One region of the Micromonospora sp. NPDC050200 genome, then DNA from elsewhere that is predicted to be linked to it. Evidence: riboswitches for the same ligand, from Rfam matches in the RefSeq annotation. Region 1 holds a riboswitch; each other region holds the start of a gene.
The links. Region 1 has a riboswitch for cyclic di-AMP ahead of AB0I41_RS12150 (hypothetical protein). Riboswitches for the same ligand answer to the same signal wherever they lie in the genome.

Region 1 (8,446 bases):
CCCCTACGACCTCGGCCAGCCGGGTGGCTTCGCAACACATGATGACTGGTGTGACGGATGGTGCGCCAGGGAATCGGAAAATTCGCCGGCCGGAATAGCCGGGTGGGTGACCTCGGTTGTGCCCCTCGGACAGGCACGGTGACCAGCCAGGCGTCGTGGTCGTGTACAGTTCTCTGGGCGGTTCTGTGCCGCCGCACATCTTCGCGGGCTGAGGCTCATCCGGGCGTCACCCCGCACAAGCCCCCGGACGTCATCGTCCTTCCGTACGTCTTGCAAGGAGTACCTCCGTGGCGAGCAACACCTCTAAGACCGCGCGCGCGTCAGTCCGGGCCGGCCAGGCTGGCCAGGGTGGCGCCCTCAGCGTGCTGGGCGAGTTCAAGTACCTCATCCCGCTCAACGGCGGCAAGAACGCCTACGTGCGGAACCTGACCAACGGCAAGACCGTGCACCTGCGCACCGACTCCGAGGCCTTCGTCGAGGAGATCCGGGTGCTGGCCGCCGCCGGCCACGCCGCCAAGATCCGCGTCGAGATCAACGCCCTCGCCGCGACGCACCCGGGCGACGGCTGGGACAAGACCGAGAAGCGTCTCGTCGAGGCCGGCGTCTTCGAGGGCTGAGCCCTCCCCCCGAGCCACACCTGGAACCGCCCGTCGGGTCACCCCGGCGGGCGGTTCCGCCTTTCCCGGGTACGCCCCGATCCCGCCGCCGGGCCCGCCGGACGCCGGATCTTCCCGGCCACCGGGACCGGGCGGGAGCGGGGTTGGGTCAGCGGTCGAGCAGGGTGACCTCGCCGGTGGCCAGGTCGTAGAGGGCGCCGACCACGTCCACCCGGCCGTCGGCCACCGGCCCGGCGAGCAGGTCGTCGGCGCCCAGCGCGGCCACCGTGCGCAGCACGTGCCGGCGTACCGCCATCGGGTGCGCCCGCGGGTCGTCCGCGCCCACCTCGGCCACCGCCGGGGCGATCTGGTCCACCAGGTACGCCAGCGAGCCGCCCGGCCGGTCCCCGGTGCGCAGCGTGTCCACCGCCGAGGCGACCGCCCCGCAGCGCTCGTGGCCGAGCACCATCACCAGCGGCACCCCGAGCTGGCCCACCACATATTCGATGGAGCCGCAGACCGCCCGGTCCAGCACGTGTGCGCCGGTGCGGATCACGCAGATCGACCCGAAGGTCTGGTCGAAGATCGCCTCCAGCGGGACCCGTGAGTCGATGCAGCCGAGCAGCACCGCGTACGGCTGCTGGTCGCCGGAGGCGACGGCCGCGGCGGCGGTGACGTCGTGGCCGTGCACCGGCTGGCCGCTGACGAAGCGGCGGTTGCCGGCGAGCAGCTCGGCCAGCGCGGACCGGGGCGTCCGCGCCGCTCCCGCGCTCGAACCGGTCATGGCCCCAGCCTGGTCACGGATGCGACCTCGCGGGGGCGGGTTTCGAATCTTCTCACCACCACGGTTGGCGTGGTCTCATGACGGGTAGCCGGTGTCACCGCCGGGTTGACCCGGTGCGTGGGGACCGGGCGGCCCGGGGAGGCGGCGATGCCGGAGCACCAGCAGGTACGGCTGCCCGACGACGTGCGCCTGCACGTCGAGGTGACCGGGCCGCCGGACGCCGAGGTCACCGCGATCCTGCTGCACAGCTGGACGCTGGACGGGCGGGCCTGGCACCGGCAGCTCGCCGACCTGACGGCACGCTTCGGCGCGCGGGTCCGGGTGGTGACCTACGACGCCCGCGGGCACGGCCGGTCCAGCTGCATGGCGCTGCGCACCGCGACCCTGGCCCAGCTCGGCGACGACCTCGCCGCGGTGGTGGACGCGGTGGCCCCGACCGGCCGGGTGGTGCTGGTCGGGCATTCCATGGGCGGGATGACCGTGATGGAGTACGCCCACCGCCACCCGGAGCACTTCGCCGCCCGTACCGCCGGGCTGGTCTTCGTCTCGACCACCGCCGAGGGGCACACGCACACCGTGTACGGCCTGTCGCCGCGCATCGCCCGGCTGATCCGGATCGCCGAGACCACCGGCGCCGGGGTGCTGGCCCGGTGCGGGTCCTGGCGCCCGCCGCGGGCGCTGCTGCGCGCGCTGCGGCCCAGCATCCGCTGGATGCTCTTCGGCGACCGCTGCGACCCGTCCGACATCCGCCTGGTCACCTCGGCGGTGGCCCGCGCCTCGCTGCGCTCGATCGGCGGGTTCCGCGCCTCGATCGGCGCCCAGCACCGGCTGGAGACCCTGGCCGAACTGGCCCACCTGCCGGCGGCGGCGCTGGTCGGCGACCGGGACCGGCTCACCCCGCCGCCCTGCGCGGAGTCGATCGCCGCCGCGCTGCCGGTGACCGAGCTGACCGTCTGCCCGGGCGCCGGGCACATGCTGATGATGGAACGGCCGGACGAGGTGAACGCCGCGCTGGCCGGGGTGCTGCGCCGGGTGCTGGCCGGCTCGACGGAGCCGACGCCGGCCGGCTGAGCGGCCCGTGGAGGGTGTCCCAGGTCGCGGGGCGCGGCATGGCCCCGCCGCGAGGTGGGAGGCTGCCCGTACCCTCATTCCGCCTGGCGTACGCCCGCGCCCGGCCGCCGCCGTCGCACAGGAGCCCTCACGTTGACCGACCAGACCACCCTGGAGCAGGAGATCGCCGCCGAGCAGCGGCATCTCGACCGGGTGTACGCCCGCCTGGCCGAACTGCGCCGCTCGGCCGCGCAGGCCGAGAAGGAGGGCTACCGGCTGGCCCGGGTGGGCAACTTCGGCGCGCTGGTCGAGCGGGACGCGATGGTCTTCCACGCCGCGCAGCGGCGGCACGTGCTGGACGCCGAGCACGAGGGGCTGGTCTTCGGCCGACTCGACCTGCGTACCGGCCAGGTGCTGCACGTGGGCCGGCTCGGCGTGCGCGGCGAGAACGCCGAGACGCTGGTGGTGGACTGGCGGGCCCCGGCCGCCGCCGCGTTCTACCAGGCGACCCCGGCCGAGCCGCTGGGCGTGGTGCGGCGGCGCACCATCCAGTCCTCGGCCGAGAAGGTCACCCGGATCGAGGACGACCTGCTCGATCCGGAGTCGGCGCCGGCCGACCTGGCGGTGGTCGGTGACGGTGCCCTGCTGGCGACCCTGTCCAGGGCGACCGGTCGGGGGATGCGCGACATCGTGGCCACCATCCAGCGGGAGCAGGACGAGGCGATCCGCTCCCCCGGCTCCGGGGTCACCATCGTCTCGGGCGGCCCGGGCACCGGCAAGACGGCCGTCGCCCTGCACCGGGCGGCGTACCTGCTCTATTCCGACCGCAGCCGGTACGCCGGCGGCGGCATCCTGGTGGTCGGCCCGTCCTCGGTCTTCGTGGAGTACATCGCCTCGGTGCTGCCCTCGCTCGGCGAGGAGACCGCCACCCTGCACTCGCTGGGCTCGCTCTTCCCGGGCATGTCGGCGACCCGGACCGACCCGCCGGAGGTGGCGGCGGTGAAGGGCTCGCTGCGGATGCGGCGGCTGCTGGAGCGCGCGGTACGCGACGCGGTGCCGGGCGGCCCGGACGAGCTGCGCCTGCTCTACCGTGGCGAGCTGCTCCGGCTGGAGCGCCGCGAGCTGGACGGCATCCGGGACCGGGCGCTGTCCCGGGGCGGCCGCCGCAACGAGGTGCGGCGGGTCGCCTTCGACGCGGTCCTCGCGGCGCTGTTCGGGCAGGCCCGCCGGCTGGCGATCCCCCGCCTGCCGGAGCAGCGCGCCGTCGAGGACGAGATCATCGACCGGCCGGAGTTCCGCGAGTTCCTCAAGGCGTGGTGGCCCCGGCTGCACCCGCGGCACGTGCTGGGCTGGCTGGCCCGGCCGGAGCGGCTGCGCCGGTACGCCGGCGGAATCCTGTCCCGGGCGGAGACCGCGCTGCTGTCCGAGGCGTACCGGACGCTGGACGCGCAGGGGCTGACGGTGGCCGACATCGCCCTGCTCGACGAGCTGGACGCGCTGCTGGGCAAGCCGGTGCGGCCGGCCCGGGCGAAGCGCGACCCGTTCCAGCTGGCCGGCGGCGTACGCGAGCTGAGCACGTTCGCCGACCGGCAGCGCGCGTCCCGGGCGGCGGCCCGGGAACGCCCGGAGGACTACCGCGACTACGCGCACGTGGTGGTGGACGAGGCGCAGGACGTGTCGCCGATGCAGTGGCGGATGATCGGCCGGCGCGGCCGGCTCGCCTCCTGGACGGTGGTGGGCGACCCGGCGCAGACCGCCTGGACCGGCGACCCGCAGGAGCTGGACCGGGCTCGGGACCAGGCGCTGGGCCGGCGCCGGCGGCACCGGTTCGCGCTCACCACGAACTACCGCAACTCGGCGGAGATCTTCGCGGTGGCGGCGGCGGAGATCCGCCGGCTCTACCCCGACCTGGAGCTGCCGACGGCGGTCCGCTCCACCGGCGTGGAGCCGGTCGCGCTGACCGTCGGCGCGGACCGGCTGGCGTCGGCGACCGTCGAGGCCGTCGACGCGCTGCTCGGCGAGGTGGAGGGCACGGTCGGCGTGATCACGCCGGTGCCGCGCCGCGACGAGGTGGCCGGCTGGCTGGGCGGGCGGGGCGGTTCCCGGCTCCAGGTGGTGACCAGCCTCCAGGCCAAGGGCATGGAGTACGACGGCGTCGTGCTGGTCTGCCCGGCCGAGATCCGGGCCGACCCCGGCTCGGGGGTACGCACCCTCTACGTCGCCCTCTCCCGGGCCACCCAGCGCCTCACCACCATCGACCCAACCCCCTGACCGCCCCCGCCCCGCCCTCCCACCCCGCCCTCCCACCCCGCCCGGAATCCGCGCACTTTCCGAGAAAGAGTGGCCATTCCGCCCGCGGAGACCACTCTTTCTCTGAAAGTGCGGCGCATCGGGGGCCGATTGCCGGGTTAGTTGCATACATAGCGATGTGAGCATAGGTTAGGTCTGGTCGGCGGTGGCGACGGAAGGTGTGGGCGTGGGCGCAGGGCATGAGCACCACGGGTCGGTCGCGAACGCGGCGCACCGCCACCGGGGGCGGCTCTGGGCGGCCTTCGCGCTGCTCGCCGCGCTGATGGTGATCGAGGCGGTCACCGCGTTCGGCACCGGCTCACTGGCCCTGCTCTCCGACGCCGGGCACATGTTCACCGACGTGCTCGGCATCGGCATGGCCCTGGCCGCCATCACCGCCACCACCCGCCGCGACGGGGACCCCCAGCGCACCTTCGGGCTCTACCGGCTGGAGGTGCTGGCCGCGCTCGCCAACGCCGTCCTGCTCAGCGGGGTGGCGATCTACGTGCTGATCGAGGCGGTACGCCGGTTCGGCAACCCGCCGGAGGTGCGTACCGGCCCGATGCTGGCGGTGGCGGTGCTCGGCCTGCTGGCCAACCTCGTCGCGTTCGCCCTGCTCCGCGAGGGCGCGCAGGAGAGCATCAACCTGCGCGGGGCGTACCTGGAGGTGCTCGGCGACCTGCTCGGCTCGCTCGGCGTGATCGGCGCCGCGCTGCTCATCGCCGGCACCGGCTGGTGGTGGGCCGACCCGGCGGTGGCGGTGGCGATCGGCCTGTTCATCCTCCCCCGCACCTGGCGGCTCGGCCGGGCGGCGGTCCGCATCCTGGTCCAGGCCGCCCCGGAGCACCTCCAGGTGACCGCCGTGCACGACCGGCTGACCGCCGTCCCCGGCGTCGCCGAGGTCCACGACCTGCACGTCTGGACGCTCACCTCCGGCATGGAGGTCGCCTCCGCCCACCTCACCATGGCCCCGGGCGCCGAGGTCGGCACGGTGCTCGCCGCGGCCCGGAGCGCCCTGCACGAGGACTTCCACATCGAGCACGCCACCCTCCAGATCGAGCCGGGCGCCGCCCCCGGCGCGTGCGGCCAGGTGGAGTGGTGACAAAATCGGGCACCTGTTATCCCGTTATGTCACCTACACCACGATTACCTCCAGTACCCTCAGTCACGAAACGGGCGGGTGTCACACCCGTACCGGTAGGCTCGGTCCCGGCCTCCGCCAGGCGGCACCCACCGGTGCCGGCGGTGACCGCCGCCTAATCGCCCGCCCGGGCGAGCCGGGGAACCATGTTCGTGGGGTGCATCCGCGTCAGCGGTAGGGATCTTCCGTCCCGAACCCGTCAGCTAACCCGGTCGGCGGCTGACGGAAGGACATGTGCATGCACGTACGACGTACCACCGCCCGGCTGGCGGCCACGGTCGTCGCGACGCTCGCCCTCGGCGTGTCGTCCGCGCCGGTCCCGGTGGCCGCCGCTCCCCCCGCCACCCGGCTCGCCGCCGCACCCGGCGACGACGAGGGCGGCAGCCCCGCCCTGCGCGCCCAGCTCGACGCGGCCAGCAAGGGCTGGATCGACGCCAGGGCCGCGCTGGAACGCTCCACCAAACGGCAGCGGGAGCTCACCGAGCAGCTCAGGACGATCGAGTCGGAGCTGACCGTCCAGCACGGCAAGGTCGGCGAGATCGCCGGCGTGGCCTACCGGACCGGCCGGCTGGGGCCGGTGTCGGCGCTGCTGAACAGCTCCAGCCCGGAGGGCTTCCTGGACCGGGCGGCGGCGCTGGAGACCGTCGCCGCCAACGAGGACCGGGAGCTGCGCGGCCTCATCCGGACCCGCGACGAGGCCACCCGCACCCGGGCCGCGCTCGACAAGGAGATCGTCGAGGAGCGCAAGCAGGTCGCGGTGATGGCCAAGCGCAAGCAGCAGGCCGAGCGGGCGCTCGCGGTGGCCGCCGCCGACAAGCCCGCCACCACCGCCACCGCCGGCTCCAACCGGGGCACCTCCACCGCCACCGCCCGGCCGGCGCCGCGCAACTCCGACGGTTCCTGGCCGCCGGAGTCGTGCAGCGTCAACGACCCGACCCCGGCCAACGGCTGCATCACCCCGCGCATGCTCAACGCACTCCAGCAGGCCAAGGCCGCCGGCTTCACCCGGTACGTCTCCTGCTACCGGCCCAGCGGGTCGGGTGAGCATCCCAAGGGGCGGGCCTGCGACTTCGCGGCCCAGAAGGACGGCTTCGGCGGCGACGCCACCGGCGGCGACAAGACGTACGGCAACAACCTGGCCGCGTACTTCATCCGCAACGCCGACCGGCTCGGCGTGCTCTACGTGATCTGGTACCGGCAGATCTGGCTGCCCAGCAGCGGGTGGAAGTCGTACAGCGGGGCGGGCGGAGACCCGTCCAGCGACCACACCAACCACGTGCACCTGTCGGTCTACTGACCGACCCCGACGGGGCCCGTCCGGCGCGGACGGGCCCCGCGCCGTACGCGCCCCGACGTACGCCGAATGTCGCCGGTCGGCCCACGACAGGCCGCGGCGCCCGGACGAGCATCAAGGCATGACCCGACTCTCCCCCGACGCCCGCAAGAGCCTGCTCACCCTGCACCTGGTGACCGCGCTGGGCTGGCTCGGCGCGGACCTCGTGCTGCTCACCCTCGGCGTCGCCGGGCTGCGCGGGGCCGACCCGGGGGTGGTCTACCCGGCGGCGGCACTGGTGGCCACCTGGCTCTTCGCGCCGCTGAGCGTGCTGGTGTGGCTGGTCGGGGTGACCAGCGCGCTGCTGACCCCGTGGGGGCTGCTGCGCTGGCGCTGGGTGGTGGTCAAGCTGGGGCTCACCACGGTGATGACGGGCCTGGTGCTGTTCGCGCTGACGCCGAACCTGCGCGCCGCCGCCGGACCGGACGCCACCGCACACCAGCGGATCGACGTGGTGGTCGCCCCGGCGGTCTCCACCGGCCTGCTGGTCACCATGACGGTGATCTCGACGTGGAAGCCATGGGGCCGGACCCGCCGGGCCGTCCCGTCGCGCCGCCGGCCGGCGGCGGCCACGGCCGCCGGTCGCCGCTGAGCGGGGGCCAGCGCCTCAGTTCGGGACCGGACCGCCCTCGGCCTCCCGGTCCAGCACCGCGCCGAGCCGGCTGGCCAGGCCCAGGTGCGCGGCGCGGGCCTGGCGGAACGCGTACCCGAACAACGGTGCCGGGGCGGAGAGGGTGATCTCCACGTCGATCCGGAGCACGTCGCCCTCCTCCCGGAGCCGGGTGTGGTTGCGCACCGTCGTGCCGGGCTGCTGCCGGGCCACCGTGACGATCTCGTCGTCGGAGACCACCAGGACGTCGGCCTGGTAGGTGACCGGGAAGTGCAGCGGCCCCAGCTCCAGCCGGTCGGTGATCGCGTAGCTGGCCCGCGCGCCCGGACGGGTCGGCAGCCGGCGCACCCGGACGATCAGCGGATGCAGCTCCCCCTGGCGGGCCAGATCGCTCAGCAGCGCCACCGCGTCCGCCCGCGAGCAGCGCGCCTGCACCGTGTAGCTGAACGACTCCCGCCGGACCACTCCACCCTCCCACGCCTCGTCGGTCGCCCGATCGTCCCGTACCAGGGCCGGGCTGGCAACGCCAGGCGGCAGGACGGTGTCCGGGCGGGGAATCCGCCGGCGACGGCCACGGGAGGCGGGGCATGGACGGGTACGACGGAGGAGCGGGCACGTGATGGTCTTCGCGCCGATGCCCCGG
Region 2 (8,446 bases), on a different contig from region 1:
AGGACCCGGACAACCAGCAGGCGATCCTCGACATCGTCTCCGTCGCCTCCACCCACGACGCCGCCGAACTCACCACCCTGCGCGAGTACGTCGAGCGGATGAGGGACGGCCAGGAGGAGATCTACTACGCCACCGGCGAGACCCGGGCGATGCTGGAGAACTCCCCGCACATGGAGGCTTTCCGCGCCAGGGGCTACGAGGTGCTGCTGCTGACCGACCCGGTCGACGAGGTCTGGGTGGAGCGGGTCGCGCAGTTCGACGGCCGGCCGCTGCGCTCGATCGCCAAGGGCCAGGTGGACCTGGACACCGAGCGGGAGCGCGAGGAGGCCGGCACGGAGCGGGAGCGACAGACCAAGGAGTACGCCGCCCTGCTCGCCTTCCTCGGCGGCGCACTGACCGACAGCGTCAAGGAGGTGCGGCTCTCCTCCCGCCTGACCAACTCGCCGGCCTGCATCGTCGGCGACGCGCACGACATCACCCCGACGCTGGAGAAGATGTACCGCGCGATGGGGCAGGAGGTGCCGAAGGTCTTGCGGATCCTCGAACTCAATCCGACCCATCCGCTGGTCACCGGCCTGCGCGCCGCGCACGAGCGCGGCGGCGAGGAGCCCACCCTCACCGAGACCGCCGAGCTGCTGTACGGCATGGCGCTGCTCGCCGAGGGCGGCGACCTGGCCGACCCGGCCCGGTTCGCCCGGGTCCTCGCCGACCGGCTGGCCCGTACCCTCTGACGCGACGACGGCCCCGGCCGGGTGGGGGAGCACCCGGTCGGGGCCGCCGGCTCAGGAGCCGGCCCGCACGCCCATCGCGGCCCAGGTGGCCGGGCCGACGACCCCGTCCACGGCGAGCCTCGGCATCCCCTGGTACCAGCGGACTCCCGCCTCGGTCTTCGCGTCGAAGGTGCCGCTCGCCGGACCGCACCGCTTCGCGCCCACGAACCGCTGGACGAAGGCCACGTCCGTGCCGTTGCTGCCGCGGCGCAGGGTGCGTGAGCCCGGGCGACCGCCGGACGCCCACGTGGCCGGCCGGCCGGTGGGCGTGGCCGGGGCCGGCTTGACGGCCGCGCGCAGGGCCGCCACGGTTTTCGGACCCACCACCCCGTCCGCGGTGAGCTTCCGGGCGGTCTGGAAGGACCGCACCCAGGCGGCCGTGGCCCGCCCGAACACCCCGTCGGTCGTCAGCCGGGCCCCGAGGCGGTCGGCGGTGGTCTGGAGTTCCCGGACGTCGCCGCCCCGGCAGCCGTCGCGCAGCACCCGGTCGCCGAGCCGCGCCACCTTGGCGGTGGCGATGCCCCACGGCCGGCGGCTGTCCTCCAGGCTCCGCTGGTGGCTGACGCTGACGTGCAGGTGCTTGTCGTGCGGGTTCGGCCCGGTGTGGCGGGCGGGCCGGAAGCTGCGGGTACGGCTCCAGATCATCCGGTTGTAGATGACGTACTGGGTGGACGGATGGGTGACGGCCTGCCGGATGACCAGCAGCGGGTCGATGCCGTCGACGTCGACGTCGACCGCGTTGACCGATTGATCATCATTGTCCGGGTCGTGGCGCTGCGGCGGGTTTGATGATCGGCGTTGCCAAACCAGCCATCTGATCTGTGGTCGCGGTGCGGCCAGCGGGTGTCGATCTCCTCCCGCAGCACCCGCAACACGGGTGCCAGGTGTACGCCCATCTCACTCCTCCTCTTCGAGCACGGCGGCCAGGTCGACGTCGACCTTGTCACCGACCAGGCTTCCGGGTCGTCGTCCTCGTCCACGGTGGCGACGAAATAGTCGGGGTCGATGCTGACGGTGTCCATGAAGGCCCTCCCCCTCGCGGATGGCCGGCCGTCGCGGCCCCAATCAGCGGCAACGCTGGCCGTCCGACAGCGCGCGCCGCCGATCGGGGCCGCCCGACCAGCGGAGACGGCGACGCGCCAGCACCTGATCCGCCGCTCGCCGCAGGGCTTTCGGCCCAGTCGTGACGGGTTTCCGGCGGGCCCTTGTAGAGCACCGCCGGGCGGCCCGCAACTCCAAGGATGATGTCGTCGCTCAGCCGGGTGAAGAACTTCACAAGAAGGAGGCAATCGCCCGAAACAGTTCCTAACGTCGTTCCTGTTCGCGATCGCGGACACCACGGCCGGTAACGCCTAATCCATGCCGCCGGCTGGTGGACCTTGTCACCCGGGCATGGAGCGGGGGACCCACACGTTCCTCGGTGCACCGTCACCTCGGGGTGAAGCCGCCCACGGCGGCCGGGCTCCTCGGCCCGAACCCGACAGCTCACCTCGTCGGCGTGGAGGAATCCACCATGGCAACTGAATACACCGCCCGTCACCGACGGGTCAGCTCGCGCCGCATCGCCGTCGGCACGCTCGCCGTCGGCGCGGTAACCGGGATCGCCGCCGTACTGGCGCCGGCGTCGCCGGCGAGCGCCGCCAGCGTCAACTGGGACGCGATCGCCCAGTGCGAGTCCGGCGGCAACTGGCACATCAACACCGGCAACGGCTACTACGGCGGCCTGCAGTTCTCGCAGCGCACCTGGTCCGGCTACGGCGGCAAGAAGTACGCCGCCCGCGCCGACCTGGCCAGCCGCGGCGAGCAGATCGCGATCGCCGAGAAGGTGCTCGACGGTCAGGGCATCGGCGCCTGGCCGACCTGCGGCAAGAAGGGCGGCTCCACCAAGAGCTACGCCACCACATCGGAGAAGTCGCAGAAGTCGGAGCGGCGCTCCGGGTCGCGCAGTTCGTCGAAGGCCACCTCCACGCAGCGGTCCTCGCGCGGCGAGCAGCACAGCACCCGCAGCCAGCGGCGCAGCGCGCCCGCGGCCACCGGCGACGGGTACGTGGTGCGGCCGGGCGACACCCTGTCGAAGATCGCCGACGTCCGGGACCTGGCCGGTGGCTGGCACGCGCTGTACGAGCGCAACAAGCGCGTGGTCGGCGCCGACCCGGGGCTGATCTTCCCGGGTCAGCAGCTCAGCCTCTGAGGCGTCACCGCCCTGAACGAGGGCAGACTCCACCGTCGACGCCCGGCCGGCTCGTACCGGTCGGGCGTCGACGACCGCTCCGTGGTTCCGCACGTCGGTCCGCTCTCGCGGACGTGCGGGCGGTCGTGTCTCTGCCCGGGCCCGCAGCGCCTCCCAGTGGTCGCGAGCACGGCCAACCGCCGAGACGGACGTGTCCGGCGGATAGGGTTGACCCTGGTGTGCCGGGAAGTCTGGTCGGCGATGGATGACGCGACCCCTGCCGACGAGGAGTTTCCGTGACCGACGCCACCCGGCGCCGTACCAGCCTGTTCGCCCGCCGCTCGTGGGGTGAGACCAGCCGCATCTCCGCTATTCTCCGCAAGGAGACCGTGGGCGGGGCACTCCTGCTCATCGGGGCGTTGCTGGCGCTCGTCTGGTCGAACTCGCCCTGGGCGGACGGCTACCAGTCGGTTCGCGACTTCCGACTCGGCCCGGCGTCCCTGCACCTCGACCTCAGCCTGGCCACCTGGGCTGCCGACGGGCTGCTGGCGATCTTCTTCTTCGTCGCCGGCCTGGAGCTCAAGCGCGAGTTCGTCGCCGGGGACCTGCGTGATCCGCGTCGCGCCGCGGTGCCGGTCGCGGCGGCCGTCGGCGGGGTGTTCGTGCCCGCCGCCATCTACTACGTCATCGCCAGCGGCGGGGGCGCGGGCGCGGCCAAGGGGTGGGCCATCCCGACCGCGACCGACATCGCCTTCGCGCTGGCGGTCCTCGCGGTGGTGGGCCGGTTCCTGCCCTCCGCGCTGCGTACCTTCCTGCTCACCCTGGCGGTCGTCGACGACCTGCTGGCGATCGTCATCATCGCGGTCTTCTACACCGCCGACCTGGCGGTCCTGCCGCTGCTGGGCGCCCTGGTGCCGCTGGCGGTGTTCGGGTTGCTGGTGCAGCGCCGCGTCCGGTCCTGGTGGCTGCTGCTGCCCCTCGCCGCGGTGACGTGGGCGCTGATGCACGCGTCCGGCGTGCACGCGACCGTCGCGGGAGTCCTGCTGGCCTTCACCGTGCCGGTGATCCGTAGCGAGGCCGCCGGTGGACCGGATGCAGGACCAGGCCTGGCCGAGCATTTCGAGCACCGGTTCCGGCCGATCTCCGCCGGGGTGGCGGTGCCGGTCTTCGCGTTCCTCTCCGCCGGCGTCACCGTCGGTGGTGTCGCCGGCCTGGCCACCGCCCTGACCGACCGGGTGGCGCTGGGCATCGTCGTCGGCCTCATCGTCGGCAAGCCGGTCGGCATCATGGCCGCCACCTGGCTGGTCTCCCGGTTCACCCGTGCCGACCTCGACGAGGGCCTCAACTGGCTCGACGTGCTCGGCCTGGCGCTGCTCGGCGGGATCGGCTTCACCGTGTCCCTGCTCATCGGCGAGCTGGCCTTCGGCCTGGGCAGCGAGCGGGACGACCACGTGAAGGTCGCCGTGCTCGCCGGGTCCCTGCTCTCGGCGCTGCTCGCGACGTTCATCCTCCGCGCCCGTACCCGCCTGTACCGGCGGGTGCACGAGGCGGAGACCGTCGACCGCGACCGGGACGGCGTCCCGGACGTCTACGAGTCGCAGACCGACGCCGCTGGTCGGTGAGCCGATCCGGGCTCGGTCATCCGAGGAGGCTGAGAGCCGATCGGTGCGTCCACCCGCTGGTGCCAGGTGGTTATGATCACCGGGATCCGTGGAGCGCCGGGAAGTCTGGTCGGCACGATGACAGTCCGCGCCCTCCGGAGGTCGACCCGTGCTGCTGCTGTCCTTTGCCGCTGTCCTGCTGGCCGCCGTGCTCGTGTCGGCGTTGGCCCACCGGACCATCCTCTCCACGGCGGCGCTGTTCCTGGTCGCCGGGTTCGTCCTCGGCGAGGACACCACCGGGGTGCTGCACCTGCGGGCCGACTCGCCGATCGTCGCGCAGCTGGCGGAGCTTGCCCTGTTCGCGGTGCTGTTCACCGACGGCATGCGGGTCGGTTGGGCGGACCTGCGCGCCGCGTGGCGGCTGCCGGGTCGCGCGCTGGGCTGGGGCCTGCCGCTGACGCTGCTGGTCACGGCGGTGCTGGCGCATTTCGTGGTCGGACTGGACTGGCCGGAGGCGCTGCTGGTCGGGGCGATCCTCGCTCCGACCGACCCGGTGTTCGCCGCCGCGCTGGTCGGCAACGACAAGGTTCCGGCCCGGCTGCGGCACCTGCTCAACGTCGAGTCGGGCGTCAACGACGGCCTGGCCCTGCCGTTCGTGGTGGTGCTGCTGGCCGTTGTCGCGGGCTCGGAGGACCTGCACCTGGGGGAGTTGGCCACCGAACTCGCGGTCGGGTTGCTGATCGGGGTGGTGGTGCCGTTGGCGGCGATCGCGTTGGAGCGGACCCGCTGGTTCGCCGCGTCGGCGGCGTACGCGCCGCTGAACGGGGTGGCGATCGGGCTGTTGGTGCTGGCGTTGGGCAAGGTCACCCACGGCAACCTGTTCCTGGCCGCGTTCGCCGCCGGGATCACCGTGGCGACGTTCGGGCCGCGGGAGCGGGCGGCCTTCGAGCACTTCGGGGAGAACGTCGCGGAGTTGCTGAAGCTGGCCGCGTTGCTGGTGTTCGGGGCGCTGATCTCGGTGGAGTTCCTGGGGGAGATCTCCTGGGCCGGGTGGGTGTTCGCCGTGCTGGCGATCGTCGTGGCCCGGCCGGTGGCGCTGTGGATCTCGTTCCTCCGGTCCGGGCTGAGTCTGCGGGAGCAGGCCGCCGCGATGTGGTTCGGGCCGAAGGGGTTCGCGTCGGTGGTCTACGGGCTGCTCGTGCTGGAGTCCGGCATCGCCGCCGGGGACGAGGTCTTCCACCTGGTGGCGCTGACGATCGTCATCTCGATCCTGGCGCACTCGTCCACCGACGTAGTGGTCGCCCGTGCCTTCGACGACGCCCGGGACACGCCGAACTGGCACGGGGTCCTGCGGCGCATCACGTGGCGGCGGCCGGCGGCCGTCCCGCGGCAGGACGCCGGCCGGTCGGCGTCCGACGAGTTGTCCGGTCCGTCCGGCGGTCAGGCGAGCGCGAAGTAGCGCAGCCACAGGTACGGCACGGCCAGCCCGACGGTGACCAGGGTGACCACCAGGCCGTAGCGGGTGAACTGCCAGAAGCTGATGCGCTGGCCGGCGCGTTCGGCGAGGCCGAGGATGACGACGTTGGCCGACGCGCCGACGGCGGTGGCGTTGCCGCCGAGGTCGGCGCCGAGGGCGAGGGCCCACCAGAGCACCCGGGACTGCCCGGTGCCGCCCTGCGCGTGGACCAGGTCGGCGACGACCGGGCTCATGGTGGCGACGTACGGGATGTTGTCCACGATCGCCGACAGGGCGGCGGACCCCCAGAGCAGCACCATGGTGGCGGGCTGCAGCCGGTCGGCGGTGGCGTCGATCGCGGCCCGCGAGATCTGCTCGACCACACCGGTGTTGACCAGGGAGCCGACCATGATGAACAGACCGGCGAAGAAGACCAGGGTGGGCCACTCGACGTCCCGGCTGATCTCCCCGGCGTCCAGGCGGGACAGCGCGAGCAGCAACAGGCCGCCGAGCATCGCGACCACCGCCGGTTCCAGGTGCAGGGTGGTGTGCAGGACGAACGCGGCGGTGACCGCGCCGAGCACGGCCAGCCCCAGCACGAGCAGCCGGCGGTCGCGGATGGCGTCGCCCTCGCGCAGCGCGGCGATCTGCGCGGCTCGGTCGGGGTCGTAGCGGAACGCCGACCGGAAAAGCACCCGGCACAGGCCGAGGAAGACCAGCAGCAGCAGCGCGACGAAGGGGGCGAGGTGGACCAGGAAGTCGTTGTAGGTGAGGCCGCCCCGGCTGGCGATGATGATGTTGGGCGGGTCGCCCACCAGCGTCGAGGTGCCGCCGATGTTCGAGGCCATCGCCTCGGCGATCAGGAACGGCACCGCCGGCACGCCGAGCCGCTCGCAGACCAGGAACGTCACCGGCGCGATGAGCAGCACGGTGGTGACGTTGTCCAGCGCCGCCGAGGCGACTGCGGTGATCAGAACCAGGAGCACCATCACCCGGAACGGCCGGCCCCGGGCTCGTTTGGACGCCCACACGGCGACGTACTCGAACGCGCCCGTCCGCTTGAGCACGGCGACGATGAGCATCATGCCGACCAGCAGGAAGATGACGTTCCAGTCAATACCGGATTCTGCCGAGAAGAACGCGGCCTCGGCGTCGGTGGCTCCGATCAGGAACATCACCGCCGCCCCACCCAGCGCGGCGGCCACCCGGTGGATCTTCTCGGTGGCGATCAGGACGTACGCGACGGTGAAGACGGCCACGGCCGCCCAGGCGATCCCGGTCACGCGGTGCCCAGCATCCGGTCGAGCAGCCCGTCGAGGGTGATCCCCCCGGTCATCGGCCCGCCCCGGTCGGCGACCGCGACCAGCGGGCTGCGCTTCTGCGCCATCACCGCCGCGATCTCCAGCACCGTCGCCTCCGGCTCCACCACGGGTGGCTCCGGACGGCCGGGCGGCAGCAGGTCGGCGACCGTGCGGCCCTCCGCGCCGCGCAGGAACAGGTCCGCGGAGGGCTCGTCGATCATCCGGGCCAGGGTGGGGTCCTCCCGGCAGTAGGTGGGGATGACCAGCCGGAGCACCTGCGTGCCGGGCAGCACCGTGACGGGACATCCGCGCTCGTCAACCACGATCAGGCCGGGCAGGTTGTGGCCGGCCAGCAGTCGGGCCGCCGCCAGCACGGGGGCGCCGAGCCGGATGGTGGGGAAGGGGACCGCCAGATCTCGCGCGCGCACGGTGACTCCTCGGGGATCGTGGACGGACGGGTCACCCGTCGACCGCACCTCCCGCCCGCCCTCGATCACCCTAGTCGTCCTCCGGCGGCTGGTCCGCTCCGCGCGTGCCGGGCTGTCCGGACTGCCCCGCGCGTGGCCGCTCCCCCGCGCCGAAGGCCTCAGGTGGCCAGGTCCCGGCGGTCGAAGGTCGTCACCGCCACGACCAGCAGGACCAGGGCGGTCCCGGCCAGCGTGGCGAGGTCGGCCCACTGGAAGCCGTGCCGCAGCGGTTCTGCGCCGATGTAGTGGTGGAACGGGGAGAGGTGGCGCAGTGCCCCGGCGCCGATCTGGCCGGCGAGAGCCTGGGCGGCGTAGGTCAGCACCACCGTGGCCGCGCTGCCGCCGAGCGCCGCGCCGCGGCTGCCGGTGGCCGCGCCGATGGCCAGGGCGAGGGTGCCGAAGACGACGACGAGCAGCGCCAGGGCCAGGCACTGGGCGGCGAACCCGTCGACGCCGATGTCGTCCAGGTTGGCGCCGGGGCGTACGGCCAGCATGGCCACCCAGACGGCGCCGGCGATGAGGGCGGCGCCCGCGGTGAGGGCCGCGAAGCGGTGCAGCACCACCTTCGTGCGGGACACCGGGTGGGCCAGCAGGAGGTCGAGGTGGCCGGCCTCCTCGTCGCCGGCGATCGCCCGGGCCCCGGTGGCGATGCCCCAGCCGACGGCGATCAACGGGACGATG
Region 3 (8,446 bases), on a different contig from region 1:
CGCCATCGCGGCCAGGTTCACCATCAAGGCGACCGGCACCACAGTGTTCGCCGCCACCATGCACCTGCCGCAGGAGAACCGGCAGAATGCGTGTGCGGGCGATGGCTACACCGGAATCGCCAACACCGGCATCCACATTGGCGCCGACGCCACCAGCCTGATGAGCGCGTCGACGATCCGGGTCGTGGGGATCGACGCCAACCGCACGGGCATCGCGCCGACCACGCTGAGCGGCTTCGGCATGACCGGCTACGGATCGAAGGCGACCAACGGCTCGAGCAAGATCGACTATCTCTTCATCGAGGGCAGCGTGCGGCCGTCGAGCATCGACCACACAGTGAGCGGAACCAAGTCGAATCACCTCGCCCTGCACGGCTTCATCAACTACTGACACCGCGGTCGACCGCCCGCGCTCGGACGGTCGCGCCGGTGCACCACCCACGCGTCCAAAACGCCTCGGACGCCGGGCCGGAGGGAGCCGGCGCCCGAGGCGCGGGGACGGGATCAGGCGGAGTAGCCGCGGGTGGCGATCCAGTTCGCCAGGTCGATGGTGCTCATCCAGTACGACGGCAGGTTCGGGTTCGCCGAGTCGGCGATCCGGACCGTCCGGCCGCCGTTCTGGTAGCCGACCACGGCGATGTAGTGGCCGCCCGGGAAGGAGTGCCAGCCGCCGTCGGTGTCGGTGGCGGTGCCGGCGATGTTCGCCACCACGCCCCGCCGGTCGTTGATCGCCGCGATCACGTCGGCCTGGAGCTGGTCGATCTGCGCCGAGCTCGGGGTGCCCGCGAACATCCGGGTCCGGTACGGGTTGCCCTTGACGAACTGGTTCAGGCCCCGGGTGGTGTCCAGCGCGGAGTTGGTGCCCATCTCGGTGGTGCCGAGGGGGGCCTCCAGCTCGTACTGGGTCCGCTCGATGCCGGCCGCGCTGAGCGCGTTGCGCACCGCCGCCGGACCGCAGTTGTAGTAGGTGGTCTGCGCCTGGTAGTCGTAGTTGAGGACCTTGGTCGACGGCGGCTTCGGGGCTGCCGTGCGGGTCAGGTCCGGGTCCGCCGTGGCCTTGGCGGCGCTGGGCGACGGCGAGGCGCTGACCGAGGGCGAGGCGCTGGCGGACGGGGTGGTGGCGACGCGGGCCTCGCTGCGGGTGGCGACGTCGTCCAGCCGGGGCGCCACCTCGGCGACGGCAGCCGAGGCCTGCTGGGCGGCGGGCGCCTCGCCGGTGGACAGGGTGGCGGCGCCGGAGACCAGCACGAGCGCGGCGGCCGAACCGGCGACGAGCTGGTACGGCCGCTCGGTGGCCAGCCGGCGCAGCTGCCGCTTCAGGGGGTGCTTCACGTGTTTTCCTCCACGGTACGAGGGCGGGAGCGGCGTGCCGGACCGGCGCGTGACGGGATGTCACCCGCGGTGTGAGGACCGGTGTGGGGGCCGCTCGGCGGGGTGCGCCCGGTCAGTGGCCGGGCGGCGGGGTGGATGCCGGGATCAGCGCGCGAGGGCGCGGCGGACCGGCGGGAGCACCCCGGTACCGAGGTGGGGAGAGAACCGAGGGATGCGAGCGGGCTGCACGAGGATGGAACTCCTTCCGACACCGCCTACCGGGTTAGCTGACGGATTCGGGCGGGAAGAGAGCCCTACCACGGGCCGTGGCCCGCGGATTCACCCCGGACGTGCATGGGTCCCCGGTTCGTGGAAATCCACGATTGAGCGGGTCGGCGCGGCGTCGCCTCTTGCGATCGGAAACCGCACCAGACCGGGGCGACATTACTGGCCGGTCGGCGTGCCCGCAAAGGGCTGTCAGCTGCGTAAACATGATCAGGGCAACGAATTTGCGGTACAGTTCGGCACTGACGTCACTCAATGGGACAGGCGGCTTTTCGGGAACCAACGGGCCGCAACCGGACGACCTGGCGGCAACCACTCCGGATCGCCGAGGCCGATGTCACCGGCTGTGCCCGGATGACCGGTTTCCCGATTGGCGTGACGTGACTCACGGCAATCCGGGTAACGATTTGGACGCTGGCCGCGCCGTCAGCCCACCCGGGGCGGGCCGCCAGCACGCCGCGGGCGCGGTACGCGCCGCCGCCGTCGCCGCCCGCGGGGCGGGCACCCGCACCGGACGCAGCCGCTCCGCCGCCGCGTACGCCTCCACGGCCAGGGCGCGGGCCGCCTCGGCGGCCAGTTCGGCGTCCCGCCACGCCGACCGCTCCCGCCCGGCCGCCGCCCGGTACGCGTCCCGCCGGCCGTCGCGTACCGCCCGGGCCAGCAGCGCCTCCTGCTCGACGGGGTGCCGCCGCGGGTCCCAGCCGTCCCGGTGCGCGAAGACGTCCCGCAGCCGCTCCACCGGCAGCTCGCCCCGCCAGTGGGCCGCCACCACCGCCTGGTGCAGCCAGCGCTCCCGTCCGGCGTACTCGGCCGGGGTGCGGGGGGGTGCGCGGGGCGGGCAGGGCGCCGGCGCCGGCGAACCGGCGGGCGGCGCTCTCCGCCTCGTCGTACGCCTCCCCGGCCCGGTCCACCGCCTCCTGGGTGGCCAGCCAGGCTTCCCGCCGCCGGCGCGCGGTCCGGGCCGCGCCAGCGGCGGCGACGGCGACCTCCTCGGCGTACCGGCGCAGGTCCGCCAGCTCGGCGGCCGGGGACGGGTCGGCGGCCGGCTCCTCGGGGGCGCCGTCCCGTTCGGGGCGGGCCACCAGCACGGTGAGCACGGTCAGGGCGAGCACGAGCAGGGCCGACCAGATGGCGGCGGCGGTCGGGACCTCGATGAGGAACTGGTAGAGGACGGTGTTCACGGGTCGGCACCTCCCGGGAGCGGGATGCGGAAGAGGACTCCGCACGCCGGCCCGGGAGGCGACGGGGCAAGGCCGGAGGGGGCGGCGCCGCGTGCCGGCGGGCGGGTGCGGTGGTGAGGTTCTCGAAGGCGCGGTCGCGGGTCGCCCCCGCGTGGCGGTCAGCCGACCGGCGGGGCGCGGGGGCCGGTGGCGCCGGCGGAGCGCCCGGTCAGGGGCAGCGGCGGCGCGGTGACCGGGCGGGCCGGGCGGGCGGCCGGGTCGACGGAGGCGACCGGGTCGAGCGGAGCGGCGTGCGGGCCGGCGAGGGCGTGGCCGGTGGCCGGGGCGTCCCCGACCGGGAGCGTCACGGACGGGACGCCGGCCGCGCGGACGGCGGACACCTCGGGCACCGCCGGACCGGCGAGCGGCTGAGCGCCCGCCGGGGTCGCGGCGGCGGGCAGCACGCCGCCGTCCGGCCCGGCCGGACCGCCGAGGGAGAGCGCGGCCGCCACGGCGAGGCTGGTCAGCAGCCGGGAACTCCAGCGCGCCACCCACCACAGAGGACTGGTGAGCGCGACCGGGAGCACGGCCCCACGCTACCGCCGATGCCAGCCGATCGCAGCGCCGCCGGGCGTGTCGTCGCGCGCCGACCAGGGTGGACGCGGCTCAGTGCGGGTCGCGCGGGATCGCGTACTCGATCGGTCGGCCGGCCGTCGCGTCGTCGGCGGCCGGTCGCGGCGCCGGCGTGGCGGGCGGCGCGGCGGCGGGGTCCGGGGTGGACGAACCGGCCGCCGGGGCGGGCCCGGGCCGGCGGCGGGGGGCCAGGCGGCGCATCATCGGCGTCTCCACCCAGCGGTGCAGCAGGGCGGCCAGCACCAGGTTCACCGCCAGGAAGGCGAGCACCGCCAGCGGCCCCCACCAGCCGGGCAGCCCGACACCGAGCCGGCCGGTGGCCCGCAGCACGGTGACCATCACCAGCACGTGCACCAGGTAGAAGGCGAACGAGACCTCACCGAGCCGGACCAGCCGGCGGTGCCGCCAGGGCGACGGCAGCCCGCGTACGTCCGCGTCGGCCGCCGCGGTGATGACCAGGATGTACGCCGCGGAGAGGAGCGCCGCCCAGAACTCGGCGCGGATCCACTGCCCCGCCACGACCCAGGTGACCACGAAGATGAGGCTGGCCAACGGCAGTCCGGGGCCCCGCCACCGGCCGCGCCGCATCAGCTCGGCCGCCGCCACCCCCATCCAGAACTCCGTTGAGCGGACCAACGGGAAGACCTGGGTGAACCACCAGGTGTTCTCCTGCGGCACCAGCGCCTGCCCGGGCCAGAGCGCCACGATCAGCAGCGGCACCGCCGCCACCACGGCCCAGAGCAGGCCGGCGCGGGCCCGGCGCAGCGCCGGCAGCACCAGCGGCAGGCAGAGGTAGAAGAACAGCTCGCAGGAGAGCGACCAGCTCACCGTGTTGATGCTGTAGAAGTAGCCGGGCGTCGGATCCCAGGCCTGCACCAGGAAGAGGTTCTCCAACGCGGCGCGGGGCACGATCGGATCGGCGAACCACCACATCACCAGCAGGGCCGCCGCCCAGGTCAGTACGTGGTTCGGGTAGATCTTGGCGAGCCGCCGCCGCCAGAAGTCACGCCGACGCTCGCCGTCGCGAGCCGACCAGACCAGCACGAACCCGCTGAGGATGAAGAAGAACTGCACCCCGGACAGGCCCAGGGTGAACAGCGCGCTCACGACGGCCTGGTAGTCCGGTTCGCCGACGATCCGCATGGTGCCGGCGTGGAAACCGAAGACCAGCAGCGCGGCCACCCAGCGCAGGCCGGTCAGCGAGGGCAGTCGGCTGGCCGCAGTCGCGGTGACGGCTGTTACGCCCCCTTCCGGACCCTTCCCGCGGCTCAACAACACGACGTCTCCTCCTTGGCCGCCTCGCCGCCACGGCCGGGGAGGCGACGTCCACCGCGGCCCCGGTGGAACCGCCGCCGGACACCCTACCCGCTCGTCACCGGCGGGATACCGGTCCGGTACGGGGATCGGAGCGGCACGACAGCGGGCCGACCCCGGTCGAGGGCCGGCCCACGCGTACGGTGGCGGACTACACCGTGGCCATGACGTTCAGGATCCAGTCCCGACTCTCCGGCACGGTCGCCCAGTTGTCGCCGTTACCCTGGCAATAGCGGTCGCCGTTGGAGAGGACCCCAACCTGGTAGCGCAGCCCGTCGACGAGCTTGAACAGCGGCCCACCCGAGTCGCCGTTGCAGACGTTGCCGTTGATGCCGGTGGTCCGGATCGCGCGACCGCCGTACGCGTCGGTGGAGTCGATCGAGACGACGTACTGGGTGGCCCGCACGAGCCTCGGCGACGGGTCGCAGTAGCGGTAGCAGGTCACCCCCCACCCGAACGCGTAGGTGGTGGCGCCGACCTTGGTGGTCGCGGTGGGTAGCCGCACCGATTCCGCGTTGGCGGACCGGTCGAGCTTGAGCATCGCGATGTCGTGGCTGGTACGCACGCGGGACGTGGCAACGTGCACCACTCCCCCACCGGTGTTCCAGTAGATGCTCTTGACCCGTACGGACAGCCGCGAATCCGCGATGCGGTTGCCATTGAGGTCGTAGAGGCAGTGCCTGGCGGTCAACACCCAGTAGTTGCTGACGATCGACCCCGTGCACTGGAGGCCGCCGTCGACCAGCACGGCGGCGAGGCCGTCGGCGTCGCTCTGGATCTCACCCCCGACGATCGGGTTGGGTGCCGCCGCCGCCGGCCCGGCGGCCAGCGGAATGGTGACCAACAGTGCGGCGAGCATGACGGCGACACGTGCGACGCGGCCGCCCCTGGTGTGTCCGGCTCCCCCCGTGGCCTTGAGCACTGCTGTCAACCTCTTCATGGAACCTCCATCGGTCGGGATAAGTGTTGAAGATCGTCGCCTGAAGCTGACCGTGCGCGTTGCCCCGCTTGCCGTCCGCATCCCGGAATGTGTCCCGTGACCTCCGCGGCGCTGCCCGAGAATGAGCTCAAGGAAGTCCCAGGGTCTGGGACGCGCCGGTACGGTGGCCGTTAACCTGGCGCTGGCGGGATGTTCAAACACCTCACCACCGACGGTCACGTGGGGTTCCGGGGCCGGCCACCCAGGTGCACCAGGGTGGCGGGGTGGTCAACGAGCCGACGCCCGCCACCCCCCTGCTGAGCATCGTCGTGCCGGTCCACGGGGTGGAGGCGTACCTGTACCAGTGCCTCGAGTCGGTCCGGGCGGACGTCCCGGCCGGCGAGCAGGGCACGGTCGAGCTGGTCGCCGTCGACGACGCCTCCCCGGACCGGTGCGGGGAGATGCTGCGCTCGTACGCCGCCGGCCGGTCCGAGGTGCGCACGGTGCACCTGACCAGCAACGTCGGCCTGGGCCTGGCCCGCAACGCCGGCCTGGAGGTGGCGACCGGCGAGTACGTCTGGTTCGTCGACAGCGACGACTGGCTGCCGCCGGGCACCATCCCCGCTGTGCTGGAGCGGCTGCGCGCGCACCGCCCCGACGTGCTGCTCCTGGACCACCTGCGGGTGCACGAGGGCGGCCGCCGCGAGGTCGACGCCAGCAGTCCCCTGCTGCACGGGGTGCCGGACGTGGTGCGCCTGGCCGACCGGCCGCAGCTGCTGCGGGTGCAGCACACCGCCTGGAACAAGGTGGTGCGCCGCGCCTTCATGGACGAGCTGGAGCTGCGCTTCCACCCCGGCTGGTACGAGGACATCCCGTTCAGCCACCCGCTGCTGATCGGCGCGGAGAAGATCTCGGTGCTGGACCGGGTCTGCTACCTCTACCGGCAGGGCCGGCAGGGGGCGATCACCTCGACCCGCAGCGGGCGGCACTTCGACGCCTTCGACCAGTACGACCGGCTGCTGGACTGGGTCCGGCGGCGGTACCCGGACGAGCGGCTGCAGGCCGAGCTGTTCGGGCTGATGGTGAACCACATGCTGGTGGTGGTCGGCAACGACGGCCGGCTGCACCCGCACCTGCGTCGGGACTTCTTCCGCCGGGTGGCCGCGCAGTACCGTCGCCACCTGCCGGCCGGCGGCTACCCTCGTCCCGGCGGGGTGGCCGGGCTCAAGCACCGGCTGGTGGGCCGGGACGACTACCTCGCGTACGCGGCGCTGCGCCAGGCCCACCGGCTCGCCGGTCGGCTGCGCCGGCCCGCCGCGCCCCCGGCCGACACCCCCGGTGCGGACCGGGCCGGCGGGGGCCCCGCCGCGGGTGGGCCGGGGCGGGCCGGGGCGACCGACGCGCTGGCCGGACGCGGCGCCCCGTGACGGCGAGGATCGGCGCAGCGTCGCGCCGCCGCGCCTGTCGGCCACGGGCCGGACGGCCCACGACGGCGGATTTTTCCAGGTCGTCCACGGACGACGAGGCAGGGACCGCGCCCGCGCGCGGACGCACAGCGGACAGAGGTCGGGCATGACGGCGACAGTGAAGATCGGACCCCACGTGGTCGGGACCGGGGAGCGGCCCTTCGTGGTCGCCGAGATGTCCGGCAACCACAACGGTGACCTGGACCGGGCGCTGACCATCGTGGACGCGGTCGCGGCCAGCGGGGCGCACGCGCTCAAGCTCCAGACGTACCGGCCGGACACGATCACCATCGACGTCGACACCCCGGCCTTCCGGATCTCGGGCGGGCACGAGCTGTGGGGCGGGGAGAACCTGTACCGGCTCTACGAGCGGGCGCACACGCCGTACGAGTGGCACGCGCCGATCTTCGCCCGGGCCCGCGAGCGGGGGCTGACCGTCTTCTCCTCGCCGTTCGACGCGACCGCGGTGGAGCTGCTGGAGGAGCTGGACGCGCCGGCGTACAAGATCGCCTCGTCGGAGCTGGTCGACCTGCCGCTGATCCGGCTGGTCGCCGGCACCGGCAAGCCGCTGGTCATCTCGACCGGGATGGCGACGGTGGCCGAGATCGACGCGGCGGTGCGGACCGCCCGGGACGGCGGGGCCGGCGGCATCGTGCTGCTGGCCTGCACCGCCTCCTACCCGGCCCCGCCGGCGGACAGCAACCTGCGCCGCATCCCGGTGCTCGCCGACGCGTTCGGCGTGCCGGTGGGGCTCTCCGACCACACCCCCGGCATCGGCGTGCCGGTCGCCTCGGTGGCGCTGGGCGCCTGCTTCATCGAGAAGCACGTGACGCTGGACCGCGCCGACGGCGGGGTGGACTCGGACTTCTCCCTCAACCCGGACGAGCTGGCCGCGCTGGTGGTCGAGTCGGGGCGGGCGTACGCGGCGCTCGGCGGCACCGCGATCGGCCCCACCCCGGCCGAGCGGGAGGGCCTGCGCTTCCGCCGCTCGCTCTACGTGGTGGCGGACGTGCGCGCCGGTGACCCGGTGACCGCCGACAACGTGCGGTCCATCCGGCCCGCGGGCGGGCTGCCGCCGGTGGAGATCGACAAGGTGCTGGGCCGCACCTTCGCCGTCGACGTCCCGCGCGGCACCCCGCTGAGCTGGGACCTCATCTGAGCCGTCGCTGACCGGCACCGGCCGCGGGTCGTCCCGGGCCGGTGTCGCTGTCCGTCCGGCGGCGGGGCCCGGGCGGACCCGGCGGGGGTGTGCTGGTCGCCTTCGGAGCTGATGTCGTCACCGATTCAGCCCGGCCGGCTCAGGCGACGCGGCGCACGGCGCGGCGGGCCGGCGGGGTCAGGGCGCGAACGCGACCGTC
Region 4 (4,674 bases), on a different contig from region 1:
ATGCCCCTACATCGTCACGCCCAGGGTCGTCCGCCGGCTCGCCCGGCCGGCCTGCGGCGGGTCGCTCGCCGCCTGCTCACACTGGTCGCCGCCGTGGCCGTCGGCGCCGGGATGCTCGCCGTGCCGGCGTACGCCGCGCCCACACCGGAGGAGATCGAGGCGGCGATCGACAAGCAGTGGGAACAGCTGGAACCGACCATCGAGCAGTACAACAAGGTCCGCGCCCAGCTGAAGGTCAACCGCAAGAAGTCGGCCGAGCTGGAGAAGAAGATCCAGCCGCTGGCCCTGCAGACCGAGCTGGCCATGAACCGGGTCGGCGACCTCGCCTCCCGCTACTACATGACGGGCCCCTCGCAGGACATCGGCGCGCTGCTGATCAGCGCCAAGCCGGGCACCCTGACCGAGCAGCTGACCATCCTGGACCGCCTCGCCGCGCAGGAGCGCAAGGAGCTCCAGGTCGTCATCGACGCCCGGCAGAAGTACGACGCCGAGAAGCAGAAGCTCGACACGCTGATCGCCGCGGAGGTCAAGCAGGAGAAGGAGCTGGCCGCCAAGAAGTCGCAGATCAACGCCGAGATCAAGCGGCTCCAGGCGGCGATGCCGAAGACCGTGGTCAAGGTGGCCGGTTGTCCCACCATCAAGGGCGTGGTGAGTTCCGCCGCGCAGACCGCCATCCGGGTGGCCTGCCAGCAGGTGGGTGAGCCGTACGTCTGGGGCGCTGACGGGCCGGACTCGTTCGACTGCTCCGGCCTCACCCAGTACGCCTACAAGGCCGCCGGGATCTACCTGACCCACCACACCGGCGCCCAGTGGAACGAGGGCAAGTCCATCCCGCGCTCCGAGGCGCGCCCGGGGGACCTGGTGTTCTTCTTCAGCGACCTGCACCACGTCGGTCTCTACCTCGGCAACGGTCTGATGGTCCACGCGCCCCGGACCGGCAAGCCGGTCCAGGTCGCCAGCATCGACTACATGCCGGTCGCCGGGTTCCGACGACCGAACTGACCCGTCCGACCCACCGCGAACCCCCGGTCACCCCGACCGGGGGTTCCGCGTATCCGGACCTGTCCCGGCATGGCGGGTTGCGGATCGATAACGGTCCTCTCTACTCTGGTCCTTCGTCGGCCGCCGACGGTCCGTCCAACCCGGGCGGCAGCGGCCGGCACCGCCGAGTCGCCTCCGGGTGAACCGGGGACCCAGGTACGCCGGGGTGAATCCGCAGCCACTGCGGTAGGGCGCTCCCTTCCCGCCCGAACCCGTCAGCTAACCCGGTAGGCGGTCGCGGAAGAAGGAGTACGGAGCCCGGTGGCACACCATGCCCCGCGGCCACCGTCGTACCGGTCGACCCAGGTCACCCGGCCGACGGCTGCGCCGCGCCCACGCTGGTCCCGCTTTACCACCACCCTCGCCGCCCTCGCCGGTGCCGCCGTCGTCCTGACCGGTGGCGCCACGGCGGCCCATGCCGAACCCTCGGTCGCCGAGATCGAGCGGCAGATCGACCAGGACTGGAACACCCTCGAACCGATCATCGAGCAGCACAACGCCACCCGGCAGGATCTGGCCGCCAAGCGCCGGCAGGCCGACGCGCTGGCCAAGCGGATCGGACCGCTGCAACTCCAGGTCGACCTCGCGATGAACCAGGTCAGCGGCCTCGCCGCCGAGGCGTACAAGGGGGAGAACCTCTCCGCCGTCAACGCCCTGCTCGGCAGCAGCTCCCCCAGCGAGCTGGTCGACCAGCTCGAACTGCTCGACCGGTTCGCCGAGCGGCAGCAGCGCGACGTGCGGGCCGTCAAGGACCTGCGCGACCAGCTCGCCGCGAAGAAGGCGCCGCTGGACGAGATGGTGGCCCAGCTCGCCCGCACCGAGGCCCAGCTGGCCGCGAAGAAGAAGCAGATCAACGCCGAGATCGACCGGCTGCAGAAGCTGCGGCTCAAGGTGTACGGCAACGGTGGCGGCGGCGCGCTGCGCCCGGCCCCGTGCCCGGCCGGCTACCCCGGCGGCCCCGCCGGAACGGCGGTCAAGTTCGCCTGCGCCCAGATCGGCAAGCCCTACGTCTGGGGCGCCGAGGGCCCGAGCTCGTACGACTGCTCCGGCCTGATGCTCGCGGCGTGGGCCAAGGCCGGTGTCTCGCTCCCGCACAACGCCCGCCAGCAGCGCCAGGTGACCGCCCGGGTCAGCCGGGCCGACCTGCGCCCCGGCGACCTGGTCTTCTACTACGCCGACCTGCACCACGTCGGCATGTACGTCGGCGGCGGCTGGGTGGTCCACGCCTCCCAGGCCGGGGTGCCGATCAAGATGAAGCGCGTCGACGACGGGCCGGTCCACAGCTACGGCCGGCCGGGCTGAGCGCGCGCCGGGCTCCTCGGGTTCCGGGGGCCCGGCGCGGCGGTCAGCGGGTGGGCCAGGTGCGCCAGTGCTGCCAGGAGCGGCTCGGGGTCGGCCCGCGCTGGCCCTGGTAGCGCGACCCGTAGACGGCGGAGCCGTACGGGTGCTCGGCCGGGGACGAGAGCCGGAAGATGCAGAGCTGGCCGATCTTCATGCCGGGCCAGAGCGTGATCGGCAGGTTCGCCACGTTCGACAGTTCCAGCGTCACGTGCCCGGAGAAGCCCGGGTCGATGAAGCCGGCGGTCGAGTGGGTGAGCAGGCCGAGCCGGCCCAGGGAACTTTTCCCTTCGAGCCGGCCGGCGAGTTGGTCGCCGAGCGAGATCACCTCCAGCGTGGAGGCGAGCACGAACTCGCCGGGGTGCAGCACGAACGGCTCGCCCTCGGGGACCTCCACCATCGAGGTGAGGTCGTCCTGCTGCATCGCCGGGTCGATGTGCGTGTACAGGTGGTTGTTGAAGACCCGGAAGAGCCGGTCGAGGCGCACGTCGATGCTGGACGGCTGCACCAGCGTGGGCTCGAAGGGCTCCAGCCCGAGCGTGCCCGTCTTGATCTCGGAGACCAGGTCGCGGTCGGAGAGCAGCATCGGCACACCATATCGAGCGGACCGGGTGACCTGCGTGTCGGACTGCGCATTCGTACACGTGTTCGATAGGATGTCCGTATGGCTTCCTGGTCCGAATTCGCCGCTGACGAGCCCCGACTCGCCGACGGGATCCGCCTTCTCCTGCAGCAGTACGGGCCGGGCTTCGGCTACCTGGCCACCGTCCGCGCCGACGGTGGGCCCCGGGTGCACCCGGTCTGCCCCGTGATCACCGACGAGGGACTGTTCTGCTTCGTCGTCGACTCGCCCAAGCGGCGCGACCTCGAACGCGACGGGCGGTACGCGCTGCACTCGTTCCCGCCGGAGGAGAGCGACGACGAGGCGTACGTCGCCGGCCGGGCGCAACCGGTGACCGACCCGGCCCGGGTCGCCCGGGTGGCCCGCATCGGGCGGGCGGCGCCGCAGGTCGACTGGCGACTCTTCGAGTTCAGCGTCGACGTGGCGATGCTGACCCGCCACGACCAGGGTGGGCTCGGGCAGCCCGGCGAGGGCCAGTGGCGGCCCGGCGTCCAGGTCTGGCTCGACCCGGGCGCGGCCCACCGCGGAGGTGACGCCGCCGGCGTACCCGATCGGCGCCCGGCCCGCCACGGCCGCCACGGTTTCGACACCCGCCGCCCCGCCGCCTGAATCCGAAGACGCCGGTGCCGGCCCCGTCCTGCGACGGAGCCGGCACCGGCGTCTGCTGGGGTGTTACGCCGCGCGGTAGGCGTTCCACGCGGTCAGCATGCGGCTCGCCTGACCAGCGGTGAACTGGTGCATGCACGAGTCGTAGGTGTAGTCCATGAAGTTGGTGATCGGGTCCAGGCCGGCCGCGGTGCAGGTGTCCCGCCCGGTCGGGCACTGGAACGCCGGCGAGGCCTCGGCCGGGGTGTCGTCGACGCTGTCACCCGAACCGGCGCAGCCACCCTGGAAGGTGTGGTAGAGGTTCAGCCAGTGGCCGACCTCGTGGGTGCCGGTGTCGCCCTGGTTGTAGTTGGTGGCGGTGCCGCCGGGCAGCGACTCGCTCAGCACGACCACGCCGTCCATGCTGTTCAGCTTCTTCTGCGGGAAGGTCGCCCAGCCGAGCAGGTTGTCGCTCAGCTCGCCCAGGTAGACGTTCAGGGTGTTCTTGCCGCCCTCGCGCAGCGACGTCTTCATCGACCGCTCGGCCGAGGAGCCCGACACGATCGGGTACCACGCCGGGTTGGTCACCCGGTTGATCTTGGTGAGCTGGAAGCCGAAGGCGGTGGCCGCGCCGCCGGTGGCGCCACTGTAGGCCTGGTTCAGCACGCTGATCTGCGAGGTGATCATCGAGTCCGGGATGTTGCCGCCGGCCCGGGTGCTGTCCCGCTGGATGACGTGGACGACGACCGGGATGGTGACCGTGGCCAGCGGGGCGGCGGCCTGGGCACCGGCGCGGAAGTTCGCCCGCTCGCGCAGCGCCGACGCGAGGTCGGCCTCGCGCTCCCGGACCTGCTGGGCGGTCAGCTCGTTGGGCTCGTGCTTGGCGGTCCCGCCGGCCTTGATCCGGGCGTCCGAGTGGACGTCGGCCGGCTCGGCGCACACCTCGGCCGGGGCAGCGGAGAAGGCGGAAGCAGCGGGGACGACGCCCACCGCGGCGGTGCTGAGCAGAAGCGCGAGGGTCGTCGACGCGACACCGGCGGTACGCCGGGTCAGCAGGTTGGGACGGAGTCCCATGGGCCCACCTCTTT

Region 2: it holds a riboswitch for cyclic di-AMP, as region 1 does, so the genes downstream of both, AB0I41_RS24970 (transglycosylase family protein) here and AB0I41_RS12150 (hypothetical protein) in region 1, are expected to answer to the same signal.
Region 3: it holds a riboswitch for cyclic di-AMP, as region 1 does, so the genes downstream of both, AB0I41_RS06635 (C39 family peptidase) here and AB0I41_RS12150 (hypothetical protein) in region 1, are expected to answer to the same signal.
Region 4: it holds a riboswitch for cyclic di-AMP, as region 1 does, so the genes downstream of both, AB0I41_RS23330 (NlpC/P60 family protein) here and AB0I41_RS12150 (hypothetical protein) in region 1, are expected to answer to the same signal.

The regions. Positions count from the first base shown of each region.
Region 1 covers NZ_JBFALG010000014.1:29,272-37,717, reverse strand. Annotated here, with positions in the region: gene AB0I41_RS12175 (hypothetical protein) at 288-617, shown strand; gene AB0I41_RS12170 (carbonic anhydrase) at 766-1,380, opposite strand; gene AB0I41_RS12165 (alpha/beta hydrolase) at 1,528-2,451, shown strand; gene AB0I41_RS12160 (AAA family ATPase) at 2,584-4,701, shown strand; gene AB0I41_RS12155 (cation diffusion facilitator family transporter) at 4,907-5,821, shown strand; cyclic di-AMP (ydaO/yuaA leader) riboswitch at 5,963-6,094, shown strand; gene AB0I41_RS12150 (hypothetical protein) at 6,099-7,157, shown strand; gene AB0I41_RS12145 (hypothetical protein) at 7,276-7,785, shown strand; gene AB0I41_RS12140 (SRPBCC family protein) at 7,801-8,268, opposite strand.
Region 2 covers NZ_JBFALG010000044.1:24,662-33,107, reverse strand. Annotated here, with positions in the region: gene htpG (molecular chaperone HtpG) at 1-731, shown strand, start outside; gene AB0I41_RS24975 (peptidoglycan-binding protein) at 783-1,415, opposite strand; cyclic di-AMP (ydaO/yuaA leader) riboswitch at 2,110-2,284, shown strand; gene AB0I41_RS24970 (transglycosylase family protein) at 2,284-2,961, shown strand; gene nhaA (Na+/H+ antiporter NhaA) at 3,237-4,562, shown strand; gene AB0I41_RS24960 (cation:proton antiporter) at 4,711-6,000, shown strand; gene AB0I41_RS24955 (ArsB/NhaD family transporter) at 5,982-7,280, opposite strand; gene AB0I41_RS24950 (CBS domain-containing protein) at 7,277-7,726, opposite strand; gene AB0I41_RS24945 (ABC transporter permease subunit) at 7,885-8,446, opposite strand, start outside.
Region 3 covers NZ_JBFALG010000006.1:99,829-108,274, reverse strand. Annotated here, with positions in the region: gene AB0I41_RS06640 (hypothetical protein) at 1-391, shown strand, start outside; gene AB0I41_RS06635 (C39 family peptidase) at 505-1,332, opposite strand; cyclic di-AMP (ydaO/yuaA leader) riboswitch at 1,569-1,711, opposite strand; gene AB0I41_RS06630 (hypothetical protein) at 1,982-2,365, opposite strand; gene AB0I41_RS06625 (hypothetical protein) at 2,422-2,763, shown strand; gene AB0I41_RS06620 (hypothetical protein) at 2,936-3,343, opposite strand; gene AB0I41_RS06615 (acyltransferase) at 3,423-4,667, opposite strand; gene AB0I41_RS06610 (trypsin-like serine protease) at 4,855-5,643, opposite strand; gene AB0I41_RS06605 (glycosyltransferase) at 5,907-7,049, shown strand; gene pseI (pseudaminic acid synthase) at 7,195-8,247, shown strand; gene AB0I41_RS06595 (hypothetical protein) at 8,425-8,446, opposite strand, start outside.
Region 4 covers NZ_JBFALG010000038.1:33,494-38,167, reverse strand. Annotated here, with positions in the region: gene AB0I41_RS23335 (NlpC/P60 family protein) at 1-1,002, shown strand, start outside; cyclic di-AMP (ydaO/yuaA leader) riboswitch at 1,154-1,290, shown strand; gene AB0I41_RS23330 (NlpC/P60 family protein) at 1,303-2,343, shown strand; gene dcd (dCTP deaminase) at 2,387-2,965, opposite strand; gene AB0I41_RS23320 (pyridoxamine 5'-phosphate oxidase family protein) at 3,044-3,610, shown strand; gene AB0I41_RS23315 (zinc metalloprotease) at 3,674-4,660, opposite strand.